DNA from 2 places in the Marinoscillum sp. HNIBRBA16962 genome. Region 1 is predicted to be linked to the other one. Evidence: riboswitches for the same ligand, from Rfam matches in the RefSeq annotation. Region 1 holds a riboswitch; the other holds the start of a gene.
The links. A riboswitch is a leader RNA that binds a small molecule or an ion and turns the genes downstream of it on or off. The one in region 1 is predicted to bind cobalamin.
Positions count from the first base shown of each region.

Region 2: it holds a riboswitch for cobalamin, as region 1 does, so the genes downstream of both, metE (5-methyltetrahydropteroyltriglutamate--homocysteine S-methyltransferase) here and AC3E9V_RS20280 (TonB-dependent receptor) in region 1, are expected to answer to the same signal.

Region 1 covers NZ_CM173603.1:4,857,414-4,869,473, reverse strand. Annotated here, with positions in the region: gene AC3E9V_RS20300 (DUF547 domain-containing protein) at 1-480, opposite strand, end outside; gene AC3E9V_RS20295 (ABC transporter ATP-binding protein) at 528-1,526, opposite strand; gene AC3E9V_RS20290 (iron chelate uptake ABC transporter family permease subunit) at 1,523-2,587, opposite strand; gene AC3E9V_RS20285 (ABC transporter substrate-binding protein) at 2,584-3,654, opposite strand; cobalamin riboswitch at 3,709-3,932, shown strand; gene AC3E9V_RS20280 (TonB-dependent receptor) at 4,041-5,891, shown strand; gene AC3E9V_RS20275 (DUF5074 domain-containing protein) at 5,899-6,948, shown strand; gene meaB (methylmalonyl Co-A mutase-associated GTPase MeaB) at 6,941-7,924, opposite strand; gene AC3E9V_RS20265 (CHASE2 domain-containing protein) at 8,066-9,313, shown strand; gene AC3E9V_RS20260 (hypothetical protein) at 9,348-10,280, shown strand; gene scpA (methylmalonyl-CoA mutase) at 10,333-12,060, opposite strand, start outside.
Region 2 covers NZ_CM173603.1:2,679,647-2,691,706, forward strand. Annotated here, with positions in the region: gene typA (translational GTPase TypA) at 1-1,136, opposite strand, end outside; gene AC3E9V_RS11375 (alpha/beta hydrolase) at 1,406-2,410, shown strand; gene AC3E9V_RS11380 (CotH kinase family protein) at 2,569-4,188, opposite strand; gene AC3E9V_RS11385 (DEAD/DEAH box helicase) at 4,375-5,868, shown strand; cobalamin riboswitch at 5,941-6,182, shown strand; gene metE (5-methyltetrahydropteroyltriglutamate--homocysteine S-methyltransferase) at 6,358-8,676, shown strand; gene AC3E9V_RS11395 (cysteine-rich CWC family protein) at 8,719-8,913, shown strand; gene AC3E9V_RS11400 (PAS domain-containing protein) at 8,969-9,469, shown strand; gene AC3E9V_RS11405 (DUF5615 family PIN-like protein) at 9,482-9,832, opposite strand; gene AC3E9V_RS11410 (peptidylprolyl isomerase) at 9,837-10,274, opposite strand; gene AC3E9V_RS11415 (CvfB family protein) at 10,353-11,192, shown strand; gene AC3E9V_RS11420 (hypothetical protein) at 11,425-11,802, opposite strand; gene AC3E9V_RS11425 (hypothetical protein) at 11,920-12,060, opposite strand, start outside.

The sequences.
Region 1 (12,060 bases):
CAGTGAATCGGGTAGGTAGGCATAATTGGCAATAGGAGGGCAGCCAACTGCAGCGCATACCAATATAAAGTGTAGTCTTGCATCAGGAAATTCTTCAAATAAAAGATCTTTTTCCAGAAAATCCAGAGTCATTTGGGTTCCGGCTACCAGGTAAGTTTTGGTATCAAAGAAACCCTGGATGTTCATGGGACCTTTGGTCGGGTAGTTTTCTAAAACTTGCTTGATTACCAGAATGTTATAGGCATTTGTATAGAAGGCTTTGCGAACGGTGGGCTGTACACTGTTTACCCTGTATTCTGCAATCATTCGTATCAGCCTGTTTAGCGAATGCGGATTCTCCTGAATTTCCTGATAATTAACCAGTCCGCTTTCCACAAATGTCTCAAAGAAATAATCAGCTTCAGTAAAAAAATCTGTTGGCTGGGCGGTATTTGGAAGAGTCACCGCTTGAAGAAGCAGAATCAATAGAGTAGATCTCATTTTGGCGATAATTTGACGTTTCCTTTAAGGTACGACCAAAAAAGCAATTATGGATGCCTGTCGGAAATCAATTCTGATAATTTTTTCAAAAGGTTCTCTATGGTTTTTACTTTTTCTGTCCCATATTCCCCGCTGATTTTCCACTCGTTATTAGCTACCTCTACTTGAATTTTAGCCCCCGAATCTAATTTATAATTATTTCGTTTGAGGGCTTGTTCGGTCCAGAACTTCACCTCTGTCGGCCCTGCTACACAAACCTGTGGCCCTTTTTGTGGAAGCTTTATGGATCCATGGATCATGTCATAGCCATAATCCTGCAGGTAGAGTGTTTTTTCCAAAGTACCATTGAGGATCAGGTCTTCCGGTAACCCTTCTTTGACTTCCTCCATAAAGTTGAAAAGCCACAATCGATCTGAAAGCTGAGTACATATCTGCATGTCATGCGTTGAGATCAGTACACCTTTGCCGGTTTGTGAAATGTGCCTGAGTAGCATCATGACCTCTATTTTATTGTGAAGGTCCAGGTGCGCGGTAGGCTCATCCAGGATGATCAGATCAGTTTCCTGTGCCAGGGCTCGTGCGATCATGACCTTTTGTAATTGACCATCACTGAGTTCGTAGAGTTTTTTATTGGCCAGGTAGTTGGTATGTGTTTCCTCAAAAGCCCACTCTATCATGTCCTTATCCTTCTGGCTGAGTATCCCCATCCAGTTGCTGTATGGGTGGCGACCTATGGCTATTAACTCGAGCACCGAGATGTTAAAAGAAAAAGGTTTTTCGGTCAGCACGAGACTGACGCGCTTTGATAGATCCTTATTACTCAGCGTCCGCAGGTTCTGATTTTCAAAGAGCACCTCTCCTCCCAGTACTGGCAGCAGACCGGTAATGGATTTGATAAAGGTGGTTTTCCCAACCCCATTTTGTCCCATCAGAGATACAATCTCTCCGGGGCGGACCTGCACATTAATGTCTTTTTGCAGAGTCCTGTCTTCCCCCTTGTGCTGAGGATACCCGATAGTCAATGATCTGGTTTCAAGTAAGCTCATGACTTAAACGAGTAATTAAGATTTTTCTTTCGAAGCAAAATATAGATCACAAACGGAGCTCCAAACAGCGCCGTAACAGCATTGATCGGCAGGGTGCTCTCTGAACCGGGCAGCTGGGCAATGACATCAAAAATTAGTAGGAGAGCTGAGCCAAAAAGGATAATTAGCGGGGTAAGGAAAAGGTGATTGGAAGTGTTAAACAGCATCCTGGTCAGGTGTGGTAATGCCACCCCAAAGAATGCGATCGGTCCGCAAAATGCAGTGACGGTACCTGCAAGTACCGCTGTATTAATGATGATCAGCAGTCGGGTTTTCTTCAGGTTAAGACCTAGGCTGGCAGCATAACTTTCTCCCAGTAACAGGGTATTCAGGGGTTTTGACAATAATACAGAGGCTCCTAACCCGATCAGAATGATGGGGATGAAGACCGATAGTTCTGCCCAGCTCAGGGTTCCGAGGCTTCCAAAAGACCAAATGACGTATGCCTGTATGTTTTCTGCCTGACTAAAAAACTGTAGAATGCTGACCAGAGCGCTGGTGGCTGCACCAAACATCAACCCAATAATGAGGAGGGTTACGCTGTCCTTCAGCCGGGCCGCAGCCACAGAGATGATCAACAAGACCAAAAATGACCCCAGTCCTGCAGAGGCCACCAACAACCAGCTTCTTCCAATACCTGTGAGCTCTAAAAAGCCCCCGAGATAGAACCCTAAAAAAATGGCGATTGCCACGCCGAGACCAGCTCCCGAACTGATCCCAAGAATGTAAGGTCCTGCCAGAGGATTACGAAACAATGTCTGCATCTGTAAACCACTAATGCCCAGAGCGCTGCCTACAAGAATGGCTGTTATGGCTTTAGGAAGTCTGAAGTTTGTTAGAATAAGATCCCAGCTTTCACTACCGGTGGACTGCCCCGAGAGGAATTGTAGGAGTCCACCAAAAGAGATCTGTACCGAACCAAGGCCGATGTTAGCCATGAAGCACAGCAATAGCAAAAAGGCCAGTATGACAAGTACCCGGACCCATTTCTTCTTTGACTCTTCAAGCTGCTGGTGGATCATGGTACTTTCCGGAAATAGTAAGTTTCGTATGCAGGCAACAATTCAGGGTGTAATATTTTGATTAGATCGGCTAATACAATATCCGGACGCGCATATCCTGACTCAAAGAAATCATAGCCTCCGGATGGGCTGATCCGCTTATTGTAGTTGTAAACCCGGTTGTTTTGAAACGCTTCAAATTCCATGTAGCGCTCATCCTGCCCGGCAAGCTCTTCCTTCGTGTTGAAGGTGCTGATACCGATCCAGTATTCTGCAGTATGGGCTTTGTCAAACACCGATTCAAAGCTGATCTCCAGCCAGCCACTGGTGGAGTCCTCTTCCCAAATATATTTGCCACCGGCATGATGGTAGAATTCTGCAGCCCAGTTTTGTCCGCCAGGCAGAAACCACGCATCCCCATACATCACCCCGCTTAAGATTGTGGGACGTTTGTTTGCCGATGAAGCAAGTGTTTTAAGTGAGTCGTAAGTATTTTCAATGCGTTGGAAGATAGAGTCTGCCCGCTCTTCCTTTCCATAAAAAGCCCCGAAAAATTTTATCCACTCCGCGCGGCCCAGGGCTGAGGTTTCAAGGTAGTCAGCATTATAGATGACAGGAATCCCAGACTCAGTGATTTTATCCAGTGATTTTGATTCATTACCCATATCAAAGGCGAACACTACATCCGGCTGAAGGGATAAAAGAAGCTCCAGGTTGAGGTTTCCATCAGGGCCCAGGTCAGTGATCTCACCATCCTCCACGCGTTTTCTGATCTTTTCGGAGCTGATGTAGTTTGTGTTAGGAAAACCTACCAGTGTGTGGTCCACCTCAAGCATCTCCAGATAAGGAAGGTGAGTGGTTGATGTTACTACTACTCGTTTTGGCACTTCTTTTAATGGGTATTCTATAGGATTTACAGCTCCTGGCCAGGGTTCAGTGACAGTAAGTTTGGTTTCATCAATTGTAAACTTTTTCGCATAATCCAGTTCCAGACTGACTGTTCGGGTATTGTCCTGATTGGTTTCTTTTTCAGGTGAACAGCCAGGTAGAACCATAATGATCAGTGCGAGGAGAGTGATATTTTTCATAGGTCCAAAATTGTTTAAAAAAAATCAGACGATGTAATTCATCCGATCATTCATTAGCTTTGCAGCGATTATGGTTACCGACGAAGTTTCGCTTGTTCGGTATTAAAAGGGAATCCGGTGCGATTGGCAAAGTGCTGATCCAGTCCGGAGCTGTCCCCGCAACTGTAATTCCGAAAAAATGTCTATCACATCTTGCCACTGTCCTGACGATAAATGTCACGATGGGAAGGCGATAGACAAGGAAAAGCCAGGAGACCTGCCACAATCATTTAATTTTTTCTAAGCTTCGGGCGAAAGCTATAGGAACTTGATAGACTTTAAGTTTACCATACTTCCTGTTTCTTTTCCGATGGCTTTGAATTGACTTTAAAGTTTGATTCATGGTCATGAGAATATACGTTTTTTTCCTTTCATGGGCACTGACTTTTGTAGTTGTTGCACAGCAGGATTCTGTGCTCTTAGACGAAATCACGGTTTCTGGCAACCACTTTCAGCGATTTTCCGCTGGTGGTAACTTCCAGCAGATAACCTTGCAGCCCGGTGACTTTTCATTGGAAGAGGCACTAAATGATAAAAGCTCGATTTATTTCAAGTCGTACGGCAATCAGCAGTTGGCTACTATTTCTTTTCGAGGAACTTCAGCAAGCCAAACCAATGTGCTATGGCACGGTATACCTGCCAATTACCCCACCTTAGGTCAGATGGATTTTTCTCAATGGCCGGTTTGGTTTATGGAGTCGCTGGACCTTCAGTCAGGTGGGGATGGAGCACTTTATGGGAGTGGGGCAATTGGGGGGACGGTAATGATAGATTCTAATCCTTCGGCCAGAGAAAACCCCGTCGCTCAAGTGAAGATGGGGATTGGGAGTTTTGGTCGGAACTTCATTGGAGTAAAAAGTGCGTATAAAAGTGGGAATCTAACCGGTGATACACGCCTTTTCCGAAGCTATATCGAAAATGATTTTGATTACACTTTGAATGGTGAAGAATTCACTCAGGAAAACGCCTCAGTTTTAAATTTTGGACTTCAGCAAAAGCTAAACCTGGAAATATCTCAGTATTCCCATCTTTTTGCAGATGCTCAGCTTACGCTAAATGATCGTGATATCCAGCCATCAAAGCTAAGTCCGGATCAGAATGATCACTTAGAAACTGAAAATATAAGAGTAGCAGCAGGCTATGAGTTTAACGGTAAAAGTAGCAACTTCAGTAGTACGCTGGCTTTTCTGCGTAATGATCAGATCTATAATGAAACGGATCAAACTTTTTCTAATCAGTATTCAGCTTTAATAACCTATTGGCTTGAAGTAAATGACAAACTGGCTCTAAGAGTTGGCTCAAATGTGAATTTATCTACAGCTAAAGCAGAAAATTATACGGAGAATTTCACGGATTTTCGATCAGATATTTTTGGGTCTATTGAGTACCAATTTTTGCCGTGGTGGAAAAGCACTCTAAATCTCAGGCAGTCTTTTTACCAGGATCATTTTCCGTTTACCCCTTCATTGGGTACCCAGCTAAGCATTTACCAGGATGACGATGATCATATGGTAGCAAACCATAAACTATCCGTTGCTTTTCGTTTTCCAACACTAAACGATCGTTATTGGCAACCTGGTGGAAATCCGGATCTGAAGCCAGAAACAGGTTTTACACACGAAGGCGGCTTTACGTGGAAAAGAAAAAAGGGGAACTGGGGGAATACATTTTCATTCACTACTTATCAGACCTGGTATGAAGACTGGATTATCTGGCTTCCAACTACAGCTGGCTTCTGGGCACCGCAAAATTTCCGCTCTGTTAATATTTACGGTTTTGAAGCTGGTAACACATTTAAGATCAGTATTTTAGGAAATCCACTTAAAATAGCTGGTGGATATGCCTTTACCAGATCTTTGAATGGGGCGGGTACCAATTCAGGCAACCAGTTACCATATTCACCACTCCACAATGCAAATTTTCAGGTTCAGAAAAACTTTCAGAAAAAGATCTCTGCAACTGTTAGGAGTCAGCTTACAGGAAAAAGGTATACCACCCTGGATAACACAGAAATTCAGTCTGTGGCTTCATTTTTTCTGGTGGATTTAAGAATTGATAAGGAATTTCATATGGGAAAGCTAACCTTAATAGCAGACGGAAGCATAAAAAATCTATTTGACCAGGACTATGAAAACCTGATCAATCGAGCTATGCCCGGAAGAAACTATCAATTAAATCTTTTAATCAAATACAAATAGTTATAACATGAGAAATTACTTTTTTAAATGCTTTTTATTTTTTCTGCCATTGCTATGGATCTCTTGTGACAGCAATGATCCCGAGCCTGAGAATACAGGTCAGTTTGAAGGCGGAGTTTTTGTTGCCAATGAGGGGAACTATGGTGAGGGAGACGGATCCTTGAGTTTTATAAATGCAGAGGGTACAGTAACCAATAATCTTTTCAGTTCTGTTAATGACAAATTGCTCGGAGATGTAGTCCAGTCTATTCATATTGGTGATAATGATCTTTTATATACAGTGGTTAACAATTCCAATAAGGTAGAAGCAGCGAGTATAGATAGCCTTAAATTAGAGTTTACCATTGAAAATGTTTCGTTACCCAGATATATGACTTCTTTAGATGGGAAAGGATACCTGACAGAATGGGTGAGTTTTACAGATCCTGGGCAGGTAACAATTTTTGATCTTGAAACGGGTTCAATAGAAAAGTCCATCACTACGGATTTTGGTGCTGAAGGAGTCATTATTTCTGATGGTAAACTTTTCGTGTCAAATAACTTTTCTACTACTGTGTCAATTGTTGATTTGAATGCAGAAGAAAAGACCGGAGATATCCAGGCCGGAAATAGTCCTTCGCAAATGGTTTTGGATGCTGATGGAGATGTGTGGGTAGTCTGTTCCGGGGGGTCTGATGCTAATTATAACCCACTTAATGATGGCAAGCTTATTGAAATAGATCCTGAAAGTGAGGCTGTTAAAAAGGAAATAGAGTTGAATACAAATCTGTCTGGCAAAATAGCTATAAATGCTGCAGGCACAACAATATTTTACTTGATAGGAAATTCGATATATACTATTGAAACTTCAGCTACTGCTCCTCCGGAATCCTCCTGGGTGACTGAGTCTGAGGCAGTCTCTTTTTATGGCATTGGTGTTGGTCCGGATGACAAAGTGTATGCTGCAGATGCTAAAGGATTTGCTGAAAACGGTGAAGTCTTCCAGTATTCTACAACGGGTAACCTTGAAACTACTTACAAGGTAGGCCGGGGGCCAAATGGATTTGCCTTCAATTAAATAACTGATCCACTGCATGGCGGACAGATAGTTCGCCTGCAGTTACTTTTCCTTTCAAGTCTTTCAGTTTTTCTTTAGAGACTTTGTTTGAATAGAAATCCTCTTCCAGTCGGTCCTTGATCAGGCTGTGAAACCATTTGATCTTCTGCTGCTCGCGTTGCTTTTGGAAGTAGCCGTTTTCAGTGGTCTTCTGTTGAAATTCATTAATGGTCGAAGCGATGTTTTCAAGCCCGGAATTTTCAATGGAAGAACAAATTTCCACCGGTACCGTCCAACCTGACTCGTGGGGTGGAAATAAATGCAAAGCATTAGCGTAAGCTTTTTTGGCTTGTTTTGCGGGTTTCAGGTTTTCACCATCTGCTTTGTTGATGACCACAGCATCTGCCATTTCCATAATTCCTCTTTTGATACCTTGTAATTCATCCCCTCCACCGGCTAGCATTAGTAGCAGGAAAAAGTCAACCATATCTTTTACGGCAGTCTCAGATTGTCCTACTCCCACCGTTTCCACTATAATGATGTCATACCCTGCAGCTTCGCAAATAGCGATTGTTTCTCGGGTTTTTTGTGCCACTCCTCCCAGGGAGGTTCCGGAAGGGGAGGGCCTGATGAAAGCATTGGGGTCAGTAGAGAGCTTGGTCATTCGTGTTTTGTCTCCCAAAATGCTTCCCCTGGAGATCGTACTGCTGGGGTCTATGGAGAGCACCGCTACTTTTTTACCCTTAGCGGTGAGGTAGCTCCCAAATGCATCGATGAAAGTACTTTTACCAACTCCCGGAACACCTGTTATACCAATACGTATACTATTACCTGTTTTTGGGGTAATTTTGTCCAACAATCTGGCCGAAAGTACTTTATCCTCAAAAAGTCGACTTTCGACGATACTTATGGCTTTACCAAGTATGATTCGGCTTTGTTGGTCGATTCCCTCTAGGAGTTGATCTAAAGATGGACGATTTTTGAAGTGATCTTTCATAAAAAACTTGCGAATTGCAGGTAAAATTGTTTAATTTCAATAAAAAATTGAATTTTACCTATTTTTGATTGGTCGAATGGTTTAATGAGTTTTAATTGCGAAGGCAAATTAATTCTTTTTAATCACCGCTAAAAAAACGACATGTTTAGAAAATTTTGGTTAGACGTAATACTTGGGACAGTATTCATCTTCGGTTTGATGGGCCTTTTCCAAAGTGTAACTGCCTTCAAGATCTTTGACATATTTGACCCGATTGGGCAAGCCTTTGAAGACATGGAATTTACCGATGTAGTGTTTTCTCAGCTTCGGGAAGATCCGGTAGGTGAAGAACGCATTGTATTGGTAAATTTAAGTTCACTACAGAGGGCTGAAATCGGGATGATGCTGCAGATTATCAGCCAGTATAACCCTGCTGTGATCGGTATTGATTCTTTCTTCTACTTTCCTAAAGAAGATACGCTGGGAGATCAGATGCTGATGGAGGGGATGGCTAGTGTGGAAAACCTGGTGCTTGCATCTAAATGGCATCCTCATGAAGATGATCCGCTACAGGATTCGGTGGCTTACTCATGGGAGGGTTTTAATCAGCATGCCACCTCTACCGGCTTTGTGAACCTGGTTACGGATGCTGAAAATCAAGAGGATCTGAAAATGTGCCGAACCTTCGTACCAAAAACAACTATCAGGGAAGAGCAGCACCTGGCTTTTGCCGTGGAGCTGGCAAAGTATTATGACCCTGCTCTGGCACAAAAGTTTATTGACAGAGGGTACGAAGAAGAGGCTATTAACTTTAGAGGAAACGTACTTGATTACGGAGCTACCAAGTTTGGTACGAAGTACTTTGCATTGGATGTACCGGATGTCTTTCAGGAAAATTTTGTGCCTGAAATGATTGAAGGAAATATCGTCATATTTTGTTATCTGGGTGAGTACCTGGGAGATCGTGAGTCATTGGAGGATAAGTTCTTTACACCGCTAAACAAAAAATATATCGGCCGGACGTTCCCCGATATGTATGGCGGAGTGATCCACGCCAACATCATTTCCCAGATATTGAATGAAGATTACATTAATGACATGACGGATAATCAGGGAATTGTACTTGCAATAATTCTTTTGTTTCTCAATGTTGCCTGGTTTTCTGTCATATATAAACGAGTACCGAAATGGTATGATGGTCTTACCAAGCTGTTTCAATTACTTGAAATCGGGGTATTGATATACGGCATGATTTATGTCCTGGATAAGTTCAGCTATAAACTAGAATTGGGTATTGCCCTCTTTGCCGTAGCGCTTGCAGGAGACGCTTTGGAAGTTTACTATGGTGTAGTGAAAAACTCACTCACCAGGGAAGGTAGAAAATCACTATTTAAAGTTGATAAATTATAAACTAAAAACACACATTCAATAAACGCTAATGATTATGAGAAAGTTAATTTCTTACGCCTTTGCTACAGCGATGCTATTTTCAAGTATAATGGCTTTTGCACAAGCTGATTACGCTTTTAGAGTACTGGCTAACAAAGGAGCAAACAAAGTGAAAAAAGCTAATAGCAGTGAGGCAGTCTCTTTGAAGACTGGTTCTAAACTATATGCTGGAGATGAGATTATTGCCGGTGAAGGAGCATACATCGGATTAATGCATAATTCCGGTAAGACCACTGAGATCAGAGGTTCCGGTGTGAAAAAGGTATCTGAATTGGAGAAGACGATCAATACTGCAAGCAGTAGTGTATCCAGCAGATATGCAAAATTTGTAATGAACAAGTTAAATGAGGAGGATGAAACGACAAATTACCGTGCCAGACTGAATGCAACGGGAGCGGTATCCCGGGCTACAGGTTCTGCAGCGATCAATGTGGTTGCTCCTAACCAGGCCGACCTCATGGGTGATGTAGCCATCCTTAGATGGAATGCTCCAAAAGGAATGGAAGAAGGTGGAACTTATTTGGTTAAGATCGAAAACATCTTCAACGAGGAGATCTATACAGAAGAGACTGACAAAACGTCAATCGAGCTAAATTTCGCTGACGAGGAGTTGGCTTACGATATGGGTCTTTACCTGGTAAAAGTATACAAAAAAGGAGATGAAGAAATCGCTTCTAATGAAGTTGGCATCAAAAAAGTGAAAGCCAATGATAAAGTAGAAGTTCAGGAAAGCCTGGCCAGCCTGAAAAGCGAAGTTTCTGAAGATTCTCCATTGAACAAGATCATCTATGCTTCTTTCTATGAGGAAAACGGATTGATCCTGGATGCACTGACCAAATATGAGGAAGCCATCAAAATGTCTCCGGATGTAGATGACTTCCAGGAGCTATATGCAAGCTTCCTGATCAAAAACGGTCTTGCTGAATAAGTAAAGGATATAAATTGTCATAAACCCTTTCACTCCCGGTGGAAGGGTTTTTTTATGTCTGAAGGAATTTATTCAGAATTTCCGTAGCAGCTTTAGCGATAACTGTGCCCGGACCAAATATGAAAGCAACACCCTTTTCCCGAAGAAACTTATGATCCACTTCCGGGATAATTCCTCCTGCGACAACCATGATGTCCCCTCTTCCTATTTTCTTTAGCTCTTGGATCAGTTCGGGGACCAGCGTCTTATGTCCTCCGGCTAATGAAGATGCCCCTACAATATGTACATCATTTTCAGCAGCCTGCAGTGCTGCTTCAGCGGGAGTTTGAAAAAGCGGACCAATATCCACGTCAAAACCCAGGTCAGCAAATGCTGTGGCAATTACCCGGGCGCCTCTGTCATGACCATCCTGTCCCATTTTAGCCACCAGGATCCGCGGTCTGCGCCCGGCCAGCTCCTCAAACTTATCAGCCAGTGAAATGGCTTTTTTAAAATCATCGTTCTGTTTTATCTCTGATGAATACACTCCTGAAATGGTTTGGTTCCTGGCCTGATATCGCCCAAATACTTTTTCCATAGCCAGTGAAATTTCTCCGAGTGTTGCCCGGTTTCTGGCTGCATCTATAGCTAAAGATAACAGGTTGCCTTCATTCGTTTCTGCACATGTGGTGATTTTTGAAAGACTTTCAGAGGCAAGCTGTTCATCTCTTTGTGCTTTCACCTGATTGATTCGTTCTATTTGCTTTCTACGCACCTCAACATTATCCACCTCAAGCAACTCGATCTCCACCTTTTCATCATACTGGTAGCGGTTTACCCCCACGATGGTTTCTTTTCCTACATCTATTTTGGCTTGTTTTCGTGCAGCTGCCTCTTCGATTTTCATTTTCGGGTAGCCCTGTTCAATAGCCCTGGCCATACCACCCATCTCCTCGATTTCATTGATCAGCTGCCATGCCTCCTTAACCAGTTCATCAGTGCGTTTTTCTACTTCCAGTGATCCTCCCCAGGGATCTACTGTCTGGGTAATGTTGATTTCGTTTTGCAGGTATTTTTGAGTTTCACGGGCGATAGCAGCTGAATAGTCCGTAGGCAGGGCAATGGCTTCATCCAGCGCATTGGTATGGAGTGACTGGGTGTGCCCGAAGGCTGATGCCAGCGCTTCAATGCAGGTTCTGGCTACATTGTTATACGGATCCTGAGCAGTGAGACTATACCCCGAGGTTTGGCAGTGAGTACGCAGGGCCATGGATTTGGGGTTTTCAGGATTAAACTGTTTTACCAGTTTAGCCCATAAGACCCTGCCAGCCCTCATTTTGGCGATTTCAGTAAAGAAATCCATGCCTATACCCCAGAAGAAGGAGAGCCGGGGAGCAAACGAATCGATGGAAATGCCAGCATTAAGTCCGGTCCTGATGTACTCCAGGCCATCTGCAAGTGTAAAGGCTAGCTCAATAGCGGCTGTCGCTCCAGCTTCATGCATATGATAACCACTGATGCTGATCGAGTTGAATCGGGGCATGTTTTGGGAGGTATACCTGAAAATATCTGCAATGATCCGCATCGATGGAGCTGGAGGGTAGATGTAAGTGTTCCTTACCATAAATTCCTTCAGGATGTCATTCTGGATAGTTCCAATCAGTTGCTCGGGCTTTACACCCTGCTCTTCAGCAGCTACAATGTAAAAAGCCATGACTGGCAATACCGCACCATTCATGGTCATGGAGACCGACATCTTGTCCAGAGGGATTCCATCAAAGAGGATTTTCATATCCTCTAC
Region 2 (12,060 bases), 2.2 Mb from region 1:
TGCAGTTCGTAGCCCTCACGACGCATTGTCTCTATCAAAATGGACAAATGAAGTATCCCCCGGCCATAAACGAGAAATTTGTCTTCAGATCCGGTTTCTTCAATTCGTAGTGCCAGGTTTCGTTCTACCTCTTTAAACAGTCGGTCCCTGATCTGACGGGAGGTCACGTATTTGCCTTCTTTTCCGAAAAAAGGAGAGTCATTGATCGAGAAGAGCATGCTCATGGTAGGTTCATCTATGGCAATTCTCGGTAGTATGGTGGGGTTTTCAAAGTCTGTCACCGTATCTCCGATATCAAAATCTTCAATGCCTGTGATGGCACAGATGTCTCCGCAGGGCACTTCCTTTACCTGTTTTTTGCCCAGCCCCTCAAAAATGTGAAGTTCCTTCACACGAATTTTCTTCACAGACCCGTCTTTTTTGGCCAGGCCTAGCTGTGCGCCTTCTTTCAGGGTACCCTGAATCACTTTTCCAATAGCAATCCGTCCTACGAAATTTGAAAAGTCCAGAGAAGTGATCTGTAATGCAGGAACACCTTCCTCTACCTTTGGTGCAGGCACTTTTTCCAGGATCACATCCATCAGGTGGGAGATGTCCTCGGTCTGGTGTTTCCAGTCCGAGCCCATCCAGCCCATTTTGCTGGAGCCGTATACTGTGGTAAAGTCGAGCTGCTCCTCTGAAGCATCCAGTGAAAACATCAGGTCAAAAACCTGCTCCATGACCAATTCAGGCTGGCAGTTTTCTTTATCCACCTTATTGACCACTACGATAGGGTTTAGGCCGAGCGCCAGCGCTTTGCTCATTACAAACCGGGTTTGAGGCATAGGGCCTTCAAAAGCATCTACCAGGAGCAGTACACCATCTGCCATTTTAAGTACCCGCTCTACTTCACCTCCAAAATCGGAGTGACCGGGAGTGTCAATAATGTTGATCTTTACGTCTTTGTATATTACAGAAACATTTTTGGAAAGTATGGTAATGCCTCTTTCGCGTTCCAGGTCATTATTGTCAAGGATGAGGTCATCAAACTCCTGGTTTTCTCTAAAGAGCTTAGAGAAGTGTATCATCTTGTCTACCAGGGTCGTTTTGCCATGATCTACGTGAGCAATGATGGCAATATTTCTAATATCAGTCATAGTCCTTTTTATAAAAGAGCGCAAAAATAACCCCTTATTTGGTCAATAGTCTGTTGCAGTCAAAAAAAGATTGTTAATGTTAGTCTGGCAAGAGACGCCAGATAATAAGATTTAAGACTGCATTGTCTAAGATCCATCTAATGTCTAAGATCCATTTATTGTTTTAGCTCTATTTTTACAATGACTAACAAGTATTCGAAAACCCAGGTCTTAACTAAAGAGCCAAAGTTTAACCTCTGAAGTCTAATGTCTAAACCCAACATCTTCCCATGAAAAAAGTTCCTTTAATCGTCGTAGTTGTCTGTTTTTTGTTTATCGCTGCTTTCTTTCTGGGACCGAAGGTTTCTTTTGAGCCGATAGAGGGTCCGCAAATCACGGCATGGGATATCTCCCTGGATAGCGTAGACCTGTATGTACACATGAAGGATGCTGACATACCAAACCTGAAGCCAAACAATGAATCCCGTATCATCTGGGCAGATAGTATCCGTAAAACCAGATATAGCCTCGTCTATCTGCACGGGTTTTCTGCCAGCCCTATGGAAAGTAACCCTATTCCATTTGACTTTGCCAAACGCTACGGGATGAATCTCTATGCTCCGTTGTTTGCAGGACACGGACAAGATGACAAAGAGTCTTTTTTGACTCTGGAGCCTAACGACCTGGTAAAAGATGCTAAAGAAGCTATAGCAATCGGACAGTTGATCGGGGAGGATGTGATCGTTATGAGTTGCAGTACGGGCAGTACCCTGGCTATTTACCTTGCAGGCGCTAACAGGGAAATGATCGATGCGATGATCATGTATTCGCCTAACATTGAACTATATAACCCTATGGCAAAGCTAATGACAGGTCCGTGGGGTAAGCAAATAGTTCTGACAGTCGCTGGAAAATATCGTTTTCCTGATTCTACCACCACTGCAGAAGGACATCAGTACTGGACCACCACCTATCGCAATGAAGGATTGTTGGCATTGCAAACACTCCTGGATGCTACCATGACCACTGAAGTGTTTGGAGCAGTAGAGCAGCCTTACTTTGCAGGATATTACTACAAAAATGAAGAAGAACAGGATAAGGTCATTTCAGTAAAAGCTATTCAGCGATTTGATTCTCAAACCAGCACACCCGAGGATCAAAAGGAGTTAAGGGCTTTTCCTGGAGCAGGAGAGCACGTCATAGCAAACCCTGTCAAGTCGAATAGTGTAGAGGAGGTCAGAAACAGTACATATCAGTTTGCTGAGTCCGTTTTAAACCTGGTACCGGCTTTGTAATGATCAGACCAGGGCGCTGGTCAATGCTCTTAAGTTAAGGTCACTCCAGAATGGAGTCTTTGGTAAAAGGGGCATTCCCGCTTCAATAATTTGATAGATTCTATCCGGATGGAATCACTGGAATGACTGATTTGTGAAGTTACAACCTTAACTTAATATCATTCTTTCTTTACCAGGTGGATATGACTTCTATGATTTGAATCAACTACTTTAAGTACGTATATGCCCTGTGGTAATTCGCTGATGTCCAATAGAAATTCAGACTTGTTGGCAATATCTCCGGAATCAGACAACCTGCCTTTCAGGTCCGTTAACCGGTAATGGATAAGGTTTTCAGGAGCGGTCACTTTTAGGTGCCCGGAAGCAGGATTAGGAAAGACCTTAATATCTGATATGGTTTCTTGCTGGTTCCCTAAAACCACCTCCAGGTCACTAATAGTAATATCGAGCCAACTCATTCGAGCCTCAATCCAGGATTTCAGAAAGTCTATTTCATCCTTGTAGCTTTGACCCACATAGCTGTTGGGCCATACGTATGAACCCAGGATCGGCCAGCGCTCGAAGTTTCTTTGCTGGGGAGCTTCCAGTTCAATGGCCAGTGAATCTATGTAGGCATGAATAGCTTCTGTGGAAAAGGGGCCTGATCGAAGTTCTTCCCATCTTTCCTGGAGTTGAGCTATATAGACAGGGTCTTGCATGAACCGATTCCACCAGAATGGATTCAGCCAATAGTCATGGGGGCAAATCTGATTAAAATTCCAGGCCCACCCGTCGGTTTCCCATCCGTCACAGTAGTCAGCGTTACCAAATGCCAGGTTGTAATCCCAGGGAGGCCCCATGACTAACCTGCCATCATTACTGTCCTTATCTTTATAAAAATAGGTGCTCAGTCTGTAGCTATCAACGTTACGATTTATCTCAGATAACAGAGAATAATCTACAAATGACCGGATATTGATAAATCGCCGGTAACCATAGACAGGATCAGTAAACTGACTGCTTGCCAGTGCTTCTTCAAAGCCGGAAACATAAGTCCTGATGTAGTCTAGCTGGGTAGAAGTAATATCTTCAGGGTCCGGTTCTTCTACCTGAAAAAAAATCTCCTGATAGTCCTGCTCCCTGTTTGGTGGTGGGAAGGAGGAGGCCCAACCTTTTACAGTTTCGCCATCATTTGTTTTATCAATCTTAATGATATATCCACCGGTCAGATCATCCCCGGTGTTTTCATCAGGATTCAGGGTACTTATATCTATCCGGTCCCCATCGCGTTTGATCTTTTCCATAAATACATAAACTCCCTTATAGTCATTATTGATAACCAATTCACAAAACCTGGTACGACTGCCATACCAGCCCATCCTGGACCAGAGATAGAAACTGAGGTGATTTCTCATCAGCGATTTATCAGAGTAGGGGCCGTATAATACCCAATCCTCTTCTTTAGGAAGCCCGAGCACCATGGCAGACGTGTCTTCATTATTGATGGTTCGTAGTTCCAGTCCGTAGCTTTTCTTATCAAAAAACTGGCTGGACTGTCCTCTTAGTTCTATCCCTGCATATCCATCATAATCATTTGCAGGATCTGTTACCTGATTGATCACCCCGGGTTCGTTATCGATGATTTTCAGTGTGGAAAAAACTTTAGGTTCGTCCGGGATTTCCTGTTCATCAGTATCAATGATGATAATAGGGAGATTGGAAGACTGGAAATCTACCTGAGCTTTTATGGCTATGGAGCTTAGAAAAAATAAGCTAAATACATAGAGGTATCTTTTCATGTTCATATGTTGCTAAAACAAGCTGGACCGCATAGGCGGCTTGTTGCCTTAATTTAACCCTGTTGATACTATTACCCTAATATTATTATACTTATAGTACAGGCTGTCACGATTCATATATATTTTCATTGTTGCTAAATAATCAGCAGAAATGAGCTACCTTTGTAGCGTATTAAAAAAAATAATTTGAATAACTTTTCTCAATTGGGTCTTTCCGACTCAATCCTCAGAGCCGTATCTGAGTTAGGCTTTGAAACACCATCCAAAATTCAGTCTGAAGCAATTCCGTTATTAATTTCTCAGGACATTGATTTCATAGGCCTGGCGCAGACCGGTACCGGTAAAACCGCGGCTTTTGGTCTCCCACTAATAGAAAAGGTAGACACCACTAAAGACTACACCCAGACGCTGGTGCTCGCTCCTACAAGAGAGCTTGGGCAGCAGATCGGCGATCAGTTGAAAGCATTTGGCAAATACATCAAAGGCCTGAAAGTGGAAACTGTATACGGAGGAGCGCCCATACAGGTACAGATCAAATCCATCAAAAGCAAGTCTCCTCAGGTCATCATCGCTACACCAGGCCGTCTGATGGATCTGATGAAGCGAAAAGTTATAGACATCAGTAAGATCAAAACCCTGGTTTTGGACGAAGCGGATGAAATGCTGAACATGGGCTTTAAGGAGGACATTGATACCATCCTTTCTTTTACTTCAGGAGAATCCATGGTCTGGTTGTTTTCGGCCACTATGCCGCCGGAGATCCGGCAGATCGTAAAGACCTACATGGTAGACCCTCAGGAAGTAAGGGTTACCCCAAAAAATGTAATTAACGAAAACATTTCTCACCATTACTACCTGATCAACCGGGAAGATAAAACAGAAGCGATCGTCAGGATGCTGGATGCGGAACCGGACATGCTGGGGATCATTTTTTGCCGGACCAAGAGCGATACCCAAAAGCTCGCCGATGAGCTATCAGGCAGGGGATATCCGGTGGAGGCTCTGCATGGAGACCTGAATCAGAACCAGCGTGACCGGGTGATGAACAAATTCAAAACCCACAAGATCAAGCTGGTTGCTGCTACAGATGTAGCCGCAAGGGGAATAGATGTAAAAAGTATCTCGCATGTGATCCATCACTCCCTACCGGATGATGTAGAGTACTATACTCACCGAAGTGGACGAACAGCCAGAGCCGGAGAGAAGGGAGTTTCTGTTTCGCTGGCTACCCGCGGCGACTTACGTAAAATCAATCAGTTTGACAAAAAACTGAAGCTTGGGCTGCAAAAATCCAAATTGCCTTCAGTTGTTGAGATCTCACAGCAGCGCCTTATGAAATGGGTAAGTGAGGTGAAGTCTGTGCAGGACCTACCTGACAAAGCGATCACCGACGAAGTGGAAGCCCAACTGTCCTCTCTCTCTAAAACGGAACTTATTGAACGATTGGTTGCATTGGAAATGGGACAGATTGATCAGAAGAGCAAAGAGCTGGAAGAACCCTATCACGAGAAGGAAGATTTTTATAAAGATGCTCCAAAGAAAGGTAAAGGCCGTCGGGACAGGGGAGGGTTTAATCACTCCGGCAAAAGATCCGGAGGAGACTTTAAGCGTCCGAAAAAATCAGGAGGTAAGAGCCATAAAAAAAGTAACCGGTCTTTTTCCAGACGGAGAAAGGGTTGATCTTTAGTAGCTTTCAGTTGGTTGAAAGTTGCAGTTCAGTTATCTTTGGGAGTAAGTTCTTTACTTGATTTCTTAATCAAAATCGATTGCGGTTCCGGTATTTTACTATTAGAATATTGGGATTAAAAGGGAATCATGTGACCGACCAGGTGTGGTTGGGAATCATGAGCTGACGCGCAACTGTAATTCTGATCAGGGAGAAATGCCTTGATAGTTATGTCTTCACAAAAAAGACCATTGTTTCGTCTGAGACGGGATGAGAAGGGAGTGAAGATCAGATAAGCCAGGAGACCTGCCGTTTTCGACCTCTGTCAGAGCTGTTTGACGGGGGATTTGACAATGCTTTCGCGTTATTTGAAGCAGGTCAAAGAGGCTTTTCAGTTTGTGGGATCTTTTATCCCGTTCCTCTTTTACCCGTTCCTATAAGGCATTGTGAAGTTAGGCTAAGGGCTTTTAAAATCATGTTCAATTTTTTTAAAAGCTTTAAAAATGCGCACACACAATTTAGGTTACCCCAGAATCGGGAACCATCGGGAGCTTAAAAAAGCCTGTGAAAACTACTGGTCAGGCAAAGGTTCTCTTGAAGAATTGCTGGCTGTTGGTAAGAAAACCCGAAAAACCAACTGGAACCTTCAGAAAGAAATGGGGATCGACCTCATCCCTTCCAATGATTTTTCCTACTACGATCAGGTGCTTGATATGTCCCTGACTTTGGGGGCTATCCCTGAACGATACGAACCCCTGATGTTGGGGGATTTCACAGAGTTGGATCTTTATTTTGCAATGGCCCGTGGCTTTCAAAAGAAAGGTCATGACATCACTGCCATGGAGATGACCAAATGGTTTGATACCAATTACCACTACATCGTTCCGGAATTTACGAAAGACCAGACGTTTAGCGTCCACTCACGCAAACTCGCCAATGAGTTTCTGGAAGCTAAGGTCGAATGCGGGATCATTACCAAACCGGTAATTATAGGTCCCGTCTCTTATTTGCTGCTGGGCAAGGAAAAAGAAGATGGTTTTGACAAACTGGATCTTCTGGACAGGCTGTTGTCCGCTTATGAGGCCCTGTTACAGGATCTTGTAACTGTGGGGGGTGAATGGGTGCAGCTGGATGAGCCTTTTTTGGGTCTGGACCTGAACGAAAAAGCCAAAGAAGCTTTCCGTAAAACTTATTCTTTTATCAAAGAACGTTTTCCAACCCTCAAAACACTTGTAGCCACATATTTCAATGGATTGGAGGATAATGCGGAAGTTGCTGCTTCATTGCCGGTATGCGCACTTCATATTGATCTGGTGCGCGATCCGGATCAGCTTAATAAGATCCTGGACTTAGCTCCGGAAGGCCTTACACTATCCCTTGGTCTGGTGGATGGGAGGAATATCTGGAAAAATGATTTTGAGCATTCTCTAAAACTGATCGAAAAGACTGTTGATAAACTTGGTTATGAGCGCGTTTTTGTGGGTCCTTCATGTTCGCTGTTGCATGTGCCCTGCGATCTGGAGCTGGAAACCAATGAAAAAGCTCTCCCTAACGAAATTAAGAATTGGCTGGCGTTTGCCAGGCAAAAGCTGGACGAGGTGGTGACTATCGCCAGCTTGGCTGAGCGAAAAACTTCCGAGGTGTTACAGTCAAAGCTCGAGGAAAACAGACAGGCTGTGGCTTCCAGGAAAACTTCTGATCTGATACACAGTCAGGAAGTAAAGACCCGATTGGGTGCTTTGAACGAGGGTGATGCATCTCGTAACAGCCCCTTTTCCGCGCGAAGGGAGCTTCAAAAGAAGCGTATTAACCTGCCGCAATACCCCACTACCACCATTGGCTCCTTTCCACAAACTGCGGAAGTGAGAAAGCTTCGTTCACGATTTAAAAAAGGTGAGTTAACTCAGGATCAGTACGACGCGGAAATTGAGAAAGCAACCATTGAAGCGATAAGAATACAGGAAGAGATTGGTTTGGATGTGCTGGTTCACGGTGAATTTGAGCGAAACGATATGGTGGAGTATTTCGGTGAGCGGCTCCAGGGTTTTGTGTTTACCAGGTTTGGGTGGGTACAGAGCTATGGAAGCCGATGCGTAAAGCCACCGATTATCTATGGAGATGTGAGCCGTCCGGAGGCCATGACCGTCCGATGGTCTTCCTTTGCTCAGTCTCAAACTGAAAAGCCGGTAAAAGGAATGCTTACCGGGCCGGTAACCATACTGCAATGGTCGTTTGTAAGAAATGACCAACCCAGATCGGAAACGAGTCTTCAGATCGCATTGGCTATCCGGGATGAGGTACTGGACCTGGAAAAGGCCGGGATACGGATTATCCAGGTGGATGAGCCAGCTATCAGAGAAGGACTTCCGCTCCGCAGAGACAATTGGACAGCATACCTGAACTGGGCGGTAAAAGCTTTCAAAGTAGCTACCTGTGGCGTGAAAGACGAGACACAGATCCACACTCACATGTGCTATTCGGAGTTTAATGATATCCTTGAGCACATCGCCTCCATGGATGCGGACGTGATCACCATTGAGTGCTCACGATCACAAATGGAGCTGCTGGATGCATTTGGGGATTTTAACTATCCGAATGAGATCGGACCCGGAGTGTATGACATTCACTCACCCAGAGTACCGTCAAGGGAGGAGATGGTAAAACTCCTGGATAAGGCACGTGAAGTAATTTCGGAAGATCAGCTCTGGGTAAACCCGGACTGTGGCTTGAAAACCAGAGGCTGGGAAGAAACCAGGGCAGCCCTTAAGGAAATGGTAGGAGCAGCTCAGGAAATGAGAGCTTCCAGACCTGAAGTTGTTTAACCTGATAATTTGGCGGACCGGCCAGGTCCGCCAATACTGATCATGGCAAAGCATGAGATTAAGGTCTGTTTGAGATGCGGAAGCGAATTTGAATGCAAGATTGGCTCTATTCACCTGTGTCAGTGCTGGGATATTCCGCTTAATGAAGAAGAAAGAATCTGTCTAAAAGAAAAATACGATGACTGTCTTTGTGCAAAGTGCTTAATAGCCGAAAAGCATAAGCTTCATCAGGGGTGAAAAAACTAAAAAAGCCTGGAAATAACTTTGGATCATGAAATAACTTTGGAGTATAATGAATATAGATATAAAAGGATCACTTAAGACAAATATCATTCTGCCTTTACAGAGCTGGGACATCTATGCGATGGAAATGGCCAAAAACCTGGAGAATGGGAAAAAAGCGAGGGATCTGAAGGTCTTACAGCAGTTTCAGGAGCAGTTTGGCTGGCAAGTGGATTTCAGACAGATCCTGTTGAGGCCGTATGACGCAGTAGTTCTCACAAATCGCGCAGTGAAGATCAAGTGGGTGAGCGATGGTTTTCAGAAAATGACGGGATACACGCCCGCGGAGGTGAAAGACAAAAACCCGAAAATGCTCCAGGGAGTAAACACCTCAAAAAATTCAGTGAAGTACATTCGTGAACGTCTTTTTGAACAGCATTCTTTTGCCGAACACATTATCAACTACCGCAAGAATGGAGAGGAATATGTATGCAGGGTGGAGATATTTTCGTTAACAGATAAAAGGAACAGGTTGACCCACTTTTTGGCTTTGGAAAGAGAAGTTAAGTGAATACGGTGATTCCTAGAAGTGTGTTTTAACACCGGAAGGGTTGATCTCTATCAGATCGAACTCGGTAATAAACCGGATCAGGGCAGGCCAATGTGTTTGAAAGCCTTCCATTATTTCTTTTTTCTTTTCAAATCCAAAAACGTAGATCAGCTTTTCAGGAACCTTCCGGGAAACATAGCTTTTCACAAAATCATCGTCCCTGGTGATAATGACCCAGTTTTTATGGAGGGCAAATTTTCTTAGCGCATTGTCACTGATGGGCAGCTCATTTCCAAAAGCATTGACATGAAGAGCTTCAAAACCTGATTGACGAATAAATTCTGCAAGTGCAGGGGGTAAGTTTTCGTCAACCAGGTATTTCATAAAATCAAGCTTCGGTTACTACTACTTTTTCCATGACATCACCTTGCCGGATATCCTCGATTACCTCCAGACCCTCCACAACCTTTCCAAATACTGTGTGATTCCTGTCCAGATGTTGAGTGTTTTCACGGTTGTGGCAGATAAAGAACTGTGAACCGCCGGTGTTTCGACCGGCATGGGCCATGGAGAGGACACCACGGTCGTGGTGTTGATTATCGCCATCCAGCTCACAATCGATCGAATAGCCAGGTCCGCCAGCGCCAGTTCCATCAGGGCAGCCACCCTGGATCACAAAATTGGGAATAACCCGGTGAAACGTGAGCCCGTCATAGAAGCCTTTTTCAGCCAGCGAAATAAAGTTATCTACCGTATTAGGAGCATCTTTTTCGAAGAATTCGATTTTCATTACGCCCCTTTTGGTGTGTATTTCTACTTTTTTCATCCGTTAAATTTTAATTGGACTGCTAAATTAAGGACAGCCTGATAATTGGGATAACTTTGTGGCTGATAAATTGTCTTTATGAGTATACCAATCATAGAAATCGGGAAGTTTAATCACCTGGAAGTGTTGAAGGAAACTGAGCAGGGACTTTATGTGGGAGATGAGGTGGAAGAGATCCTCTTACCCAATAAATACATTCCCGAAGGCCTCAAGGTAGGAGACTGGCTGGATGTGTTTATTTACAACGACTCGGAGGACCGGATGATCGCCACGACACTTATTCCTAAAATCCAACTGGGGGAATTTGCCTACCTCACGGTAAAAGAAGTGACCTCCATCGGCGCTTTTCTTGACTGGGGGCTTGAAAAAGATCTTTTAGTGCCATTTAAGGAGCAGCGTCATAAAATGGAGCCCGGGAAGTCTTACATGGTATACATGTATCTGGATGAGGTGACTGACAGGCTGGTAGCTTCATCCCATCTCAATAAGTTTCTGGAGCATGAAAACATAGAGCTGGAAGAAGGAGAGGAGGTGGACCTGCTGATTGGAGACATGACAGACCTGGGGTATCAGGTGATCATCAATACCAGGTATCGGGGGTTGCTTTTTAGAAATGAGGTTTTCAGGGACATTGAGCCCGGAGATCATACTAAAGGATTTGTAAAAAAAATACGGGCAGACAAAAAAATTGACGTAACTCTTGAAAAACAGGGCTATGAAAGTATAGAGCCTAATGCAGACCGGGTCTATAAAGAGCTAAAAGAAAATGACGGGTTTTTACCTCTGCATGATAAAAGCGATCCTATGGAGATCCAGGGACAGCTTCAGATGAGTAAAAAGAACTTCAAAAAAGCCGTCGGGGCATTGTATAAGAAGCGCCTGATCGTAATGGAAAAGAAAGGAATCAGGTTGAAGTAACGGGTTGCGGGGTTGCGTGTTAAATTGTTGCGAGTTGTGGGTTGGTGTTTGAGCAGTTAAATCTATCATATTCTGAAGACTAATGAACATGGATTCCTACGGAATGACTTTCGAGGAGGACTTAACTTAAAGTATTGTTACTGAGGGGAGATAAGGGGAGAGTAATAAGGAAGGATAGTTCGGAGTTTTTATTAATTGCGTGAACAATTGATAAAAACCCCGGCCTAAGGTATCAGAGCTTTACAAGTTCCGCATGGATATTGTTGTCTTTTACCAGCTCTTGTGTGAATTTCATATGGCCATGTGGTACAAATATTTTGAACGTGCCATTCTTCATGGTAGCAAGTGTTTCCAATAGCTTCCACTTATTGATCAGATCGTTTGGATTATCAACTTTAGAAGAAATCTCAAAGTACGCTTTCCCTTCATTTTTAGTAGCTGTAACGTCTGGCGTAAAATTCACTTTTTTTGTTTGCCCAATTAATTGGTAAGGCGCTTCATAATCGCTCAGATCAGCTCTGATGTTGTCGTAACCTTGTTTTTTTATCTTTTCGATTACATTTGAAAGTAATTCGTCGTAAGAAGTTTTACTTCTAGTTTGTTGAAGCATAGATCGCTTGGTTTGTTATAATTTAATTGATGAAAGAAACTCCAAATGCTAAATTAATAATTTTCAGGGAGTTATATTAATTAAAACAAACCTGTTCTTAAAAATGTTTGCCTGGTCCTATTTTTTAGGAGGATTGATCATAATGTGTGCCTTATGAGTACCGGGGTCCATTAGCCAGGGACCACCTTCAGAGGCAGGCGATAGGGGGAGCCCGGTCGTTTCCACAGTGGCATAAGGAATGTAGACCACATACCTCAG